Regions from separate parts of the Bradyrhizobium sp. HKCCYLS1011 genome, predicted to be linked through region 2. Evidence: predicted binding sites of a transcription regulator. Region 2 holds the regulator's gene; each other region holds the start of a gene.
What was found. Region 2 encodes PhoB, which activates phosphate uptake and scavenging genes when phosphate is short. Its sites were predicted from a motif close to TGTCATNNANCTGTCAT; they were not measured.
Positions count from the first base shown of each region.

Region 1: ACQR1W_RS19075 (esterase-like activity of phytase family protein) is a predicted target of PhoB. The motif match lies at 2,130-2,146, and genes of this name have one in related genera.
Region 3: ACQR1W_RS30335 (Orn/Lys/Arg decarboxylase N-terminal domain-containing protein) is a predicted target of PhoB. The motif match lies at 1,555-1,571, and genes of this name have one in related genera.

Region 1 covers NZ_JBNPTT010000005.1:441,087-445,312, forward strand. The annotation lists gene ACQR1W_RS19070 (acyl-CoA dehydrogenase family protein) at 1-323, shown strand, start outside; gene ACQR1W_RS19075 (esterase-like activity of phytase family protein) at 413-2,014, opposite strand; gene ACQR1W_RS19080 (SDR family oxidoreductase) at 2,312-3,187, opposite strand; gene ACQR1W_RS19085 (crotonase/enoyl-CoA hydratase family protein) at 3,289-4,101, shown strand; gene ppc (phosphoenolpyruvate carboxylase) at 4,207-4,226, shown strand, end outside.
Region 2 covers NZ_JBNPTT010000002.1:212,423-216,648, forward strand. The annotation lists gene pstB (phosphate ABC transporter ATP-binding protein PstB) at 1-710, shown strand, start outside; gene phoU (phosphate signaling complex protein PhoU) at 894-1,610, shown strand; gene phoB (phosphate regulon transcriptional regulator PhoB) at 1,626-2,330, shown strand; gene ACQR1W_RS05590 (methylated-DNA--[protein]-cysteine S-methyltransferase) at 2,634-3,206, shown strand; gene ACQR1W_RS05595 (helix-turn-helix transcriptional regulator) at 3,216-4,055, shown strand; gene ACQR1W_RS05600 (VOC family protein) at 4,110-4,226, shown strand, end outside.
Region 3 covers NZ_JBNPTT010000010.1:203,517-207,742, reverse strand. The annotation lists gene ACQR1W_RS30335 (Orn/Lys/Arg decarboxylase N-terminal domain-containing protein) at 1-1,508, opposite strand, end outside; gene cobT (nicotinate-nucleotide--dimethylbenzimidazole phosphoribosyltransferase) at 1,686-2,741, shown strand; gene ACQR1W_RS30325 (histidine phosphatase family protein) at 2,741-3,337, shown strand; gene cobS (adenosylcobinamide-GDP ribazoletransferase) at 3,334-4,056, shown strand; gene cobD (threonine-phosphate decarboxylase CobD) at 4,046-4,226, opposite strand, start outside.

The sequences.
Region 1 (4,226 bases), on a different contig from region 2:
AACTCGCGACGCAGGCGGAAATGCTACGGCTTCTGATCCGCAAGACGGCCTGGCAAATGGATCAGATGACCCAGGCGGAGGTCGAGCACACGCTCTCCGACAAGGTCTCGATGTGTAACTACTGGGCCAACCGGCTCTGCTGCGAGGCCGCGGACCGCGCGATCCAGGTGCATGGCGGTATGGGCTATTCGCGGCACAAGCCGTTCGAGCACATCTACCGCCATCACCGCCGCTACCGTATCACCGAGGGCAGCGAAGAGATCCAGATGCGCAAGGTGGCGGGATTCCTGTTCGGCTATATGGGAGCGGGCAAGCGCGCGTGAGAGCTCGATCGATTCGTTGCGACGTGGCATCAGCAAAAACCGCCGGCCTTGGGCAGGCCGGCGGTCGGATCGCTGCACTTTCGGCGAGATCAGTGATGATCGTCGAAATCGAAGCCGAACCCGAAACCCGCAAAATGCTCGAACCGATTGGTCTGCGGACGCACATAGGTCGGCAGCGTCACGCGATACACCAGCACCAGCGTATCGACATTGGCGCCCGTGGCATCGGCGTAGGCTTGCCCGACCATATGGCCGTCCTGGGTGATGAAGTCGTTGTCGCTGCCGACGAACAGGAAGTAATCGTGCGGCGCCCTGGGATCGCCGACGGGCACCACCGCCATGCTTTCCCACTTTTCGTACAGGTCATTGCTGTCGTTCGGCGCGCCGTTGTGCAGGCCGAAGCGGTTCAGCTGGGTGTTGTCGTTGATATCGAGAAATTTCTGATAGGTTGCGGGCGTGATCGTGCTGAGGAGCGCGCCTTTCGGCGCGACCGGCGTAGTGGGGCTGTCATACGCGGTACCGGCGATGTTGGTCGCTCCGGAAATGTCGAGCAGGTCCACGCTGCGATAGACCGAACCGGCGCTCTTCGCTGTAAAGCCGCCACTGCTGTCGCGGGCGAGCACCAGGAACTGATGATCGTTGAGCGCAAGCAGCTCGCTCTGAGCCGCCGTGAGCAGGGTCGGCGTCGTCGTGGTCTGATCCTGATAATGCGGCAGTTGCACGACATATTCGCCGACCAGCTTGGGCTGGCGGTGGCGCAGGTCATAGGCCAGCAGACGGGTGTTGTTGCGGGTCAGCTTGATGGTCTTCGAGCTGGTCGCATCCAGGTCCTGGATCAGCGCACTCTGCAGCAGGATGAACAGGGTCTTGCGGTCGGGGCTCATGGCCAGACCTTCGAAGCCCTGATTGTTCTGCCGGCCCGAGACTGGATTGCCCTTGTCGTAGGTCGCGCCGATCGGCGGGCTATTGGCGGAGAAGTCCTCGATCAGGTTGCCCGAGCTATCGCGGCGCATCGGGATGAAGGCATCCGGCGGCCGGATCACGTTCAACAGCGCGCCGTGGTGATCATAGTGATAAACGTAGGCGCCGTACTCATCGCTGACCCAGTAGGTGCCGTCGCCGACATGCACCACGGCTTCGTTGTCGAGGCTGATGTTCTTGTTGGAGGCGATCGGCAGATCGGGGAAGATGAGATCCGCCGGCTGCACACCCGCCGGATCGAGGCCCGTAGTCTGCTGGCCACCCCAGCGATGAAACAGGATCGAGCCCTTGTAGTTCAGCTGCAGCTGGTTCTGGCTGGAGGTCGAGCCGGAATAGAGCGGATTGAGCGTGAGCTCGAAGCGATGCAGCCGGCCGCGGAAGTCGACCGTTCCTTGTGTATTCCAGCCGCGGTCCGGCAGCATGTACAAGGTGCCGCCATAGCTGCCGTCGCGATTCTTGTGCCAACTGTCGAGATTCATCGCCATGCCGGAGCCGAAGCCGCCGAGCGTGTCGCCGAACTGATCGATCGCATTCGACGGAACGCGGGCGACGCCGACCAGGCCCTTGTTGACGTAGGTCTGTCCCTGGAAAGTGACGGAGGAATCGGCGCAGGCGGCGCCGGTCATCAGCAGCAGCGCGGTCGCACCGGCTGCGAGAGACGTCCAGGCGTCATGGCGCGAAGCCCTCAGCGAAGAGAGATTTGTGATCATTTATGTCTATCCAATCTTGGGGCGCATAAAATTATGCCGACGAACGAAGCAGAAATGTCTTCTCGTCAGGGGAAGGAAGGAGACGATCGTCGAATTTCAGATGAATCCGAATTTGATGACACTGCGATGACGCGTCGCAGTTTCGCACGCGTGGTCAACAGCAGAGTGCAACGCTTCACTTGCGTCGCGGATCGTGCCGCGATGAGGCGATTGGCACCACAACCGAGGTCCGCGTTATCTCACCGTGGCCGCACAAACTGCGCTGCGATTGGCGCTGGCTTCGCTGGGGCGAGCGTGTCAGCTCGCGCGGGTCGCGCGATCCTTCTCGTTCTGCGCCTTGATCGAATCCTTCGCCTTGGCCCAGTCCTCGTCGGTCCAATCGCGCAGCTGATAGAAATTGCCGCCCATCGCCAGCGCTTGGCCGCCATCCATCGCGATCGTCTCGCCGTTGATCCAGTCGCAGCCGCCGGAGATCAGGAACACCGCGAGGTTCTGCAATTCCTCCATGGTGCCGACCCGGCCCATCGGGTTCATCGCCTTGGTTCGTGCGCCGGCCTCGTCGCCGGGCTTGATGCGCTTGCTCATGCCTTCCGTTGGGATTTCGCCGGGTGCGATCGTGTTCAGCCGAATGCCATAGCGGCCCCATTCGGCCGCAAGCGACATCGTCATGGCGTGGATCGCCGACTTGCTCATCGCCGACGGAACCACATAGGGCGAGCCGTTGCGCACCCAGGTGACCGTGATCGACACGACATTGCCGGGCTGCTTGGCTGCGATCCAGCGTCGGCCGACGGCGTGCGTCACGTAGAAGGTGCCGTGCATGACGATGTTCGCCACGGCATCGAAACCGCGCGGACTGAGGTCCTCGGTGCGCGAGATGAAATTGCCGGCGGCATTGTTGATGAGATCGGTGAGGCCGCCTTCGCGGAAGATGTTCTCGACCATCTCCTCGACGGCTTGGGCGCTTCTGATATCGACGCCGTGGCTGGTGACCTGGCCGCCATGGAGATCCATCAGCTCGGTCGCGGTCTCGTCGCAAACGATTTTCCGCCGCCCGCAAATATGTACTTCAGCGCCGAGCTGCAGGAAGCGCGCGGCCATCGCCTTGCCGAGTCCTGTCCCGCCACCTGTCACCAGAATCCGTCGGCCTGCGAGGAGATTGTCCTGGAACATGTGCTGTACCTCAGAATCCTGTCGTTCATCGGTTGATTGACTAAATCGCTCTGCCGGTTTCCTGTAAAGCCGGAAAGAAGAGGGCCAGGGAGAACCTTTCGATGGAAAGCCGGATAGCAATCGAGATCAAGAACGGGGTTGCCGACGTCCGCCTCGTCAGGGCCGACAAGATGAATGCGCTCGACATGGCGATGTTCGAGGCGCTGGTTAAGGCGACCGAGCGGCTGTCCAAGGAGAAGGGCCTCCGCGCCGTCGTGCTCTCGGGTGAGGGGCGCGCATTCTGTGCGGGTCTCGATATGGGACGCTTTGCGGCGATGAACGACAGCGGCGGCAACGGTATTCCCGGCGGTGGGGCGCGCGATCTGACCATCCGCACCCACGGTCAGGCCAATTTCGCCCAGCAAGCGGTGTGGGGCTGGCGACAGTTGCCGGTGCCGGTGATTGCTGCGGTGCATGGTGTTGCGTTCGGCGGCGGTTTCCAGCTCGCGCTGGGCGCGGACATGCGTTACGCCGCCCCCGATACCAGGATGTCGATCATGGAGATCAAATGGGGCCTAGTGCCCGACATGGCGGGAACTCCAATTCTGGCGACGCTCATGCGCGACGATATCCTGCGCGAGCTGACCTATACGGGACGCGTCTTCTCCGCTCAGGAAGGGCAGTCTTACGGCCTGGTCACCCGCATCTGCGATGATCCGCGCGCCGCTGCCTTGGAGACAGCGTTGGATATCGCCGGCAAGAGCCCCGATGCGATCCGCGCCGCCAAGCGGATGCTGAACAACCTATCTGTCGATCCCGGTCCGGCGCTGCTGGCCGAGTCGGTCGAGCAGCAGAAGCTGATCGGCAGTCCGAACCAGCTCGAGGCCGTGCGTGCCAATATCGAGAAGCGGGCGCCGCGATTTGTCGATGTTTGACGTCTCGCCTCGTCCCGGAGCGGCACCGCCCGCATCTTCATCTTGCGCTGCGGCAAAAAACTTGCAGACTGACGGGTTGCCGGGCAGCTTCTGGGGAGAAGAGCCATGTCGCCGCAGCCGAAGCC
Region 2 (4,226 bases):
ATCACCATGCGCTGAAGAACATCAACCTGTCGCTAGGGACGAACCGGGTCACGGCCTTCATCGGCCCGTCCGGCTGCGGCAAATCCACGCTGCTGCGCATCTTCAATCGGATGTACGACCTCTATCCGGGTCAGCGTGCTGAAGGCCAGCTGATGCTGGACAAGACCGATATTCTCGACCCCAAGCTGGATTTGAATCTGCTGCGCGCTCGTGTCGGCATGGTTTTCCAGAAGCCGACGCCGTTCCCGATGACCATCTACGAGAATATCGCCTTCGGCATCCGCCTCTATGAGAAGATCTCGAAATCGGAGATGGATGACCGGGTCGAGAAGGCGCTGCGCGGCGGTGCGCTCTGGAACGAGGTGAAGGACAAGCTGAACGCGTCGGGCCTCAGCCTGTCTGGCGGCCAGCAGCAACGTCTTTGCATCGCCCGTACTGTCGCGGTTCGGCCCGAGGTGATCCTGTTCGACGAGCCGTGCTCGGCACTGGACCCGATCTCGACCGCCAAGGTCGAGGAGCTGATCCAGGAATTGAGCGAGAACTACACGATCGCGATCGTCACTCATAATATGCAGCAGGCGGCGCGCGTCTCCGACAAGACCGCCTTCATGTATCTCGGCGAGTTGATCGAGTTCGACGATACCAGCAAGATCTTCACCTCGCCGAGCGATCGGCGAACCCAGGACTACATCACGGGCCGTTTCGGCTGAGGCCGGATCGGAACGTTCGTCCGTTCGCGTAGCCCCCTTGCATCGGATCGGCAGGGGGCAGTCCGCTTAAAACAGTCAATGCGGTCCGGCACGGTATGCGTCCCCACTGTCTTGGGCGGTGGGCTAGGGCAATGAGGGCTGAATTGACGCAACGGAACACGACGCATTGCCGAGGAGAGAGACATGGCCAGTGAACATACCGTCAAGGCGTTCGATAGTGATCTTCAGGAACTGACCCGGTTGGTCGCAGAGATGGGCGGCCTGGCCGAGCGGCTGATCGTCGACTCCGTCGACGCGCTGGTGCGGCGGGACATCGCGCTCGGTGAGCGCGTGATCGCGGCCGATGGCGAGATTGACAATCTGCAGCGGCTGATCGAGGAGCGCGCGGTGCTGACGATCGCGCGCCGGCAGCCGATGGCGGTGGACCTGCGCGAGATCGTCGGTGCGATGCGGGTTGCCACCGATCTTGAGCGGATCGGCGATCTCGCCAAGAATATCGGCAAGCGGGTCGCGGCGCTGGAGAGTGATTTCCATCCCCTGAAGCTGATCCGTGGGCTCGAGCATATGACCGACCTCGTGCAGTCGCAGGTCAAGTCGGTGCTGGATGCTTATGCCGCCCATGACCTGCCGGCGGCGATGACGGTCTGGAAGAGCGATGAGGAGGTCGATGCCATCTGCACCTCGCTGTTCCGCGAGCTGCTGACCTACATGATGGAAGATCCCCGCAACATCTCGTTCTGCATCCACCTGATGTTCTGCGCCAAGAACATCGAGCGGATCGGCGATCACGCCACCAACATTGCGGAAACCGTGTTCTACATGATCGAGGGCCAGCAGATGGTCGACAAGCGACCGAAGGGTGACATGACGTCCTTCGCCGTTACCGCCCCCGGCAACTGAGAGAGAAGCTGACCGATGAGTGCGCGCATTCTGGTTGTGGAAGACGAGGAAGCGCTGACCACGTTGCTGCGCTATAATCTGGAAACCGAGGGCTACGAGGTCGAGACGGTCGCGCGTGGCGACGATGCCGACACCCGGCTCAAGGAGCGGGTGCCCGATCTCGTGGTGCTCGACTGGATGCTGCCGGGGCTGTCCGGGATCGAGCTGTGCCGCCGCCTGCGCGCGCGGCCGGAGACCAAGCAGCTGCCGATCATCATGCTGACGGCGCGCGGTGAGGAGAGCGAGCGCGTCCGCGGGCTCGCCACCGGAGCGGACGACTACATCGTCAAGCCGTTCTCGGTGCCCGAGCTTCTGGCGCGCGTCAAAGGCCTGCTGCGTCGCGCGAGCCCCGAGCGGCTCGCCACAGTGCTCGCCTATGGCGACATCGAGCTCGACCGCGAGAAGCGCCGCGTCGCGCGTTCAGGGCGGCCGATCGATCTGGGCCCGACCGAATATCGGCTGCTCGAATTCTTCCTCGAGCATCCGGGTCGTGTGTTCAGCCGCGAGCAGCTGCTCGATAGCGTCTGGGGACGCGACATCTATATCGACGAGCGCACGGTGGACGTTCATATCGGCCGCTTGCGCAAGCTGCTCAATCCGGGTCGCGAGCAGGATCCGATCCGCACCGTGCGCGGTGCCGGCTACGCGCTCGACGATCGATTTGCCAAAGCGGAGTCGTAGCGCTCAGTCCGCCACCGCAGCCATCAGGATCAGAAAGATCAGGCGGAGCCGTTTTGGCTCCGCCTTTTTCTTGCGACCGCGGGTTGCATCTGTTCAAGCGAGTCCGCGAACGATCGGCGGGCTTACGTGCCGGACGACTGATAGGCTGCGCGATCGCGCCCCTCGAAAAGACCCCGGACCGATCCGGGAGTTGCCGACTGGTCGGTCGAACGCTTCTTGCGCGCATCGTGTTTACAACTTGTCACAAACCTGGTGCGCCCGATTGTGACGATGATATGATCCCCGCGGGTTGGGGGTGGCGTCATGGGGCGTGGGTATACGATCTTCGATACGTTGGTCGGTCGTTGCGGCATTGTCTGGAGCGACGTTGGCATCATCGGCGTTCAATTACCGGAGACGCGGGAGATCGAGACGCGCCGGCGATTGTTCCGGCAATTTCCCGAAACCCGCGAATTGGCCCCGCCCCCAAATGCCGAGTCCGCTATCGACGCCATCGTGATGATACTGCGTGGGCAGCCTGCGGATTTTGCCGACGTCAGCCTCGACATGACCGGGATCACCCCGTTCAATCAGCGCGTGTATGACTATATCCGCCGCATTCCGCGTAGCGAAACCCGCGAGCCGGGCGAGATTGCAGCCAGCCTGCATGCCACGGGAGCGTTCTACTCGGTGGCCCAGGCGCTGGCGAAAAATCCGCTTCCGCTGATCGTACCTTGCCATCGTGTACTGGCCGCAAACGGGATCGAAAAAGCCTCGCCGAACCGAGGCGCGATCTCGCAGCGCCGGCTGCTGTCGCTCGAAGGTGCCGGGGCGCAGACAGGGATGACTTTGTTCGACGCGCTGCTGGCGGTTGATCGGCCGCGCGCCACGCACTAGATCGAGCGGATGGCCACAACCATCCTGCTGACCAGCCGCTCCGTAACCGTCTCCGAGTTCCGCTGCACTGCAGTGTCGGGTGAGCTGCCCTATGCCGAGCAGTTTGGCAGCCATTCGGTCTCCTATGTGCGCAAGGGCAGTTTCGGCTGCCATCACCGCGGTCGCTTTTTCGAGCTCGTCACCGGCTCTATCCTGATCGGGCATCCCGGCGACGAGTTCACGTGCACGCATGATCATGTCTGTGGCGATGAGTGCCTGTCGTTCTTTCTTGCGCCGGAGCTGGTCGAGGAGATCGGCGGCAGCAGGGACGTTTGGCAGGCCGGCGCCGTACCGCCGCTGCCGGAACTGATGGTGATTGGCGAGCTGGCTCAGGCCGCGGCTGCCGGTAGCAGCGATCTCGGCCTCGACGAGGTCGGCCATCTGTTCGCCAGCCGGTTCGTGGCGGCCATCGCCGGCAAGTCGCCTAATCCGGCTGTCGCCGCCGGGCGTGTTCGCCGCCGCGCGGTCGAGACCGCGCTATGGATCGACGCCAATTCGCATCGCGCGATCGACCTCGAGGATGCTGCGCATCAGGCCGGCCTCAGCCCATTTCATTTTCTCAGACTGTTTGCGGCCACGCTTGGTGTCACGCCGCACCAATATCTGGTTCGTTCTCGGCTGCGCCATGCTGCGCGGCGGCTCAGCGAAGACGATGCGCCCGTCACCGACATCGCTTACGACGTCGGCTTCGCCGATCTCTCCAACTTTACCCGCACTTTCACGCGCGCAGCGGGTGTTTCGCCCTTGCGGTTCCGCAAGGCCTCGCGCGGCATGCGCAAGATTCTCCAAGAAGGCTTGAGCCGGCATTGATTAGGTGATCGCCAGCGCCGCGCGATTGTCGCGCGCGAGGAATGGAGATCACCAATGTACGATCATATCGGCCTGAGAGTGAGCAGCCTCGATGCCAGTGTGCGGTTTTATTCGGCCGCGCTGGCGCCGCTTGGCCATGTCCTGTGTTCGAAGGACGAGACCTCTGCCGGC
Region 3 (4,226 bases), on a different contig from region 2:
AGCGCCACGCGGTCCGGCACGAAAGGCTCGAAGAACCAGCGCCGCGCCGGATCCTTTTCCTTCTCCTCAAATTCCCGGCGCATCGCCCGGATCTTCTTGCGCAATTCGATGCCGAGCCGGATCGTGTCGTCCCACAGCACCTCGCCGGAACGGCCCTTCATCATCTGCGCGCCGACATCGAGCGAGGCGAACAGCGGGTAGAACGGCGAGGTCGAGGCGTGCTGCATGAAGCTTTCGTTGAAGCGCCGGTGCTCGACCCGCCGGCGCTGGCCCTTGATGTGACGATCCTTGATGTGGATTTGCGAGGCCTGGGAGAAGCTCGCGAGCTGCTTGTGGGTCGATTGCGTGGCGATGATACCCGGCGCATCCGGTCCCAACTCCGACAGGCCCATGGCGAAACGGCCGGCATAGAGCGGGTGGAATTTCATGAACCCCGCCCAGGCCTCGTCGAACATGATGTACTCGCAGAGGTGGCCGATGCGCTTCAAGATCATCTCGGCGCTGTGGATCGAGCCGTCATAGGTGCACTGCTCGACCACCGCGACACGGAACGGGCGCTCCTTGCGCCAGGCGTCGGGATCCTTGACCAGCGGGTTGTTGCGGATCTGCTGGCGCAGATGCTCCTCGTCGAGCAGGTCCCAGCGCATCGGGCCGATCAGGCCCCAGGCATTGCGCACCGTCGGGATGTAGACTGGAATGCCGCCCGAGATCAGCAGCGCGCCGTGATGAGCGGCCTTGTGGTTGTTGCGGTCGAACAGCACGAGATCGCCGTCGGTGACCAGCGCGCCCAGCACCACTTTGTTCGAGGTCGAGGTGCCGTTCAGCACGAAATAGGTCTTTTCGGCACCGAAGATCTGCGCCGCTTCCTTCTGCGCCCGCAATGCCGGCCCCTCATGGGTCAGGAGGTCGCCGAGGTCGAGCACGGAATTGTCGAGGTCGTCGCGGAAGACGGCTTCACCGAGATGCTCGACGAACACCCGCCCGATCGGGCTGCGGCTGTAGAACACGCCGCCATTGTGGCCCGGGCAGGTCCAGAGCTGGTTGCCTTCCTCGGCATAGTCGACCAGGGCGCCGAAGAACGGCGTCTTCAACGTCTCCGCATATTGCTTCAGCCGGCTGATCAGGTTCTTGGCGATGAAGGGCGGGGTCTCTTCCGACAGGAAGACATAGCCGTCGATGAAGTCGAGCACCTCGACCGGCAGATCCTCGAATCGCTTGCGACGAATCAGCAGGATGATCGGAAAATCGAGGCCGCGCCGGCGCATCAGGTTGATCAGCGCCGCGGTCTTGCCTTCCAGGCCCTTCTTGCCCCAATCGACCACCATGCAGCCGATCGCTGCATCGGTCTGCACCGCGATCTCGGCATCCTCGAGCTTGCGCGCCCGCACCACCTCGAAGCCGGAGCGCTGGATTTCTTCGATGATCTGGTTGAAGCGGACGCCGGCGAGGTCGTCGGCCTCGAACACCGGAGCCGCGAACAGGAAGGTGAAGCGTCGGAAGTAATCCATGCGGGTCTGCCAGGTTGGGTCGGGAGGCCAGCTGTCGGCGTATTCCATGACACTTAAATGACAGTATAAAGTGCCATCGGGGCCGGCGCGTTCAAATCAGCGGGTATGAACGCTGCTTGTCACGCCGCCGCGCCGATGGCAATCGTGCCAGTTCGATTCTTTGCCATGGAAGTCGCCGTGTTGCCTGATTGGATTAATGTGAGATGTCCAGCTCCCTCGGAGGGCCATCGCGAGGCGGCGCTTGCGCGCCAGTCACAGCTGACCAAGCCACTGGGTGCACTCGGACGGCTTGAGGAGGTCGCCGTCCAGCTTGCGGCGCTGCAGGCGACCGATAGGCCGGGCGCGGATCGGGCCCCGATCATCCTGTTTGCCGGCGATCACGGCATCACGGCCCGTGGGGTCTCGGCCTATCCCTCCGAAGTTACCGTGCAGATGCTGCACAACTTTGCCGGTGGCGGGGCCGCGATCTCGGTGCTGGCGCGCACGCTCGGCTGTCCGCTCGAGCTCGTCGATGCTGGCACATTATGCGAGGAGCCGATCACGGGCGTGATCGTCGATAAGCCCCGCGCTGGCGCACGAGATTTCAGCATTGCGCCAGCACTGACCTCCGAAGAGGTGGCGTTTGCGCTTGCCTGCGGGCAGCGCGCGATCGCACGTCAGGCGGAACGCAAACCGCACCTGGTGCTTCTGGGCGAAATGGGAATCGGCAACACGACCTCGGCTGCGGCCATTGCGGCGGCGCTGCTCGGCTGCGCCGCGGATGGTATCGTCGGCGGCGGCACCGGGCTCGACGGGGAAGGGCGATCGCGAAAGGCGCGCGTGATCGCCGATGCGCTCGTGCTGCACGGACTTGAGGTCGGCACCCCCGTGCAGACCGTGCTCGCGACCGTCGGCGGGCTCGAGATCGTGGCGATGACCGGGGCGATCATTGCGGCTGCTCAAATGGGCATCCCGGTTCTGATCGACGGCTTCATCGTGTCGGTGGCTGCCCTTGCTGCCGTCAAGCTCAATTCCTCATGCCGTCCCTGGCTGATCTTCTCGCACCGCTCGGCGGAACGCGGTCATGGGATCGTGCTGGACGCCCTCGGTGCGCGGTCGCTGATCGACCTCGATTTGCGGCTCGGTGAGGCCTCCGGTGCGGCCGCCGCGCTGCCGCTGCTGCGGCTGGCCTGTGAGCTCCATAATGGGATGGCGACCTTCGCCGAGGCCGCCGTGTCGGGCCGCACGAGCTGATGCGCATCGATCTCCTGCGGCATGGCGACACCGGCCGCGATGGCTATCTCGATGGCCGCACCGATCCTCCCCTGAGCCAGACCGGCTGGCAACAATTTGCCGCGCAGACGAAAGATCGAGATTGGAAGCTCATCGTAAGCTCGCCGCTGGCGCGGGCGCGCTCCGCTGCCGAGGATTGTTCGCGGCGAATGGCCATACTGCTACAGATCGATCCGGATTGGCGCGAGCTCGATTTTGGTCGGTGGGACGGCCGCGAGCGTTGCGAGATCGCGACAGAGCCCGGCGATGCCGCCTTGCTTGAGGCTTTCTACGCGGACCCCGCTGCGTTCACCGCACCTGAGGGTGAAAGCTGGACCAGCCTCCGGCACCGCGTCCGGCGCGCGCTCGATCGGCTGACCGCGAATCCCGAGCTCTCTCCGGTGCTCGTCGTCACCCATGGCGGGGCGATTCGTGCAACGCTGTCGCTCATCTTAGGTTGGCCGCTGCAATCGCTGTGGAGTTTGCGCATCAAGCCCGCCACGCGTATCACGCTCGAGGTCGGGCGCGGCGAGGACGGCGCGCTCTGGGGCGAACTCGTCGAGATCACCCAGCCATGAGCCTGCGTGAATTCTGGATCGCGCTGCAGTTCCTGACACGGCTGCCGACGCCTCGCATCAAGGATGCTGAGGCAGGCGATCTCGCGCGTGCGGCGATCTACTTTCCTGCGGTCGGAGTCGTTATCGGTATCTGCCTGGCGTTGATCGCCCGCATCCTCCGCGGCAATGATCCTTGGGTGATCGCGCTGGCTGTGCTCGCGGCCTGGATCTGGATCACCGGGGCGCTGCATCTCGATGGGCTCGGCGACGTCGCCGATGCATTCGGCGCGTCGCACGGCAAGCCCGATCGCTTCATCGATGTGCTGGGCGATCCTCATGCCGGCAATTTTGCCGTGGTCGCGATCGCGCTGCAGATCGCGGCGAAACTCGTGCTGATTGCGCAATTGCCGCCGACGCTCGCGCCGTGGGCACTGCTTGTTATTCCGGCTTGGGCGCGCTGGGGCACCTTGCTCTGGAGCAGGCTGCTCCTATCGTTGAAGCCGGGGCTCGGTGCAAGCGTCGCAAACAGTGTCGGCTGGTTGATGATCGGAGTCTGGGCTCTGGCGCTCGTTGTTCTCGCCATGTTCGGCGCGCGCCCGACGCTCCTCGCCGTCATTGTGATCCCGGCGATCGCGCTCTATTGGCAATCGCGGCTCGGTGGCATCACCGGCGATGGCCTCGGCGCCAGCGTCGAGGTGACGGAGACCTTGCTGCTGTTCGCCTGCGCGCTCAGCGCGTAGCCAGCGCATCCGTAAGGCGCTGCCATTCCTGCTCGCAGCCGGGCAGGCCGAAGCGCAGCCACGCTGGGTTATATGAAAATCGCCGGACATGAATGCCATGCCGCGCGAGCCGGTCGGCGAGATCTGCGGCGCTCATGCTCTCAACCAGCCTGAACAGAGGCGACCCACAG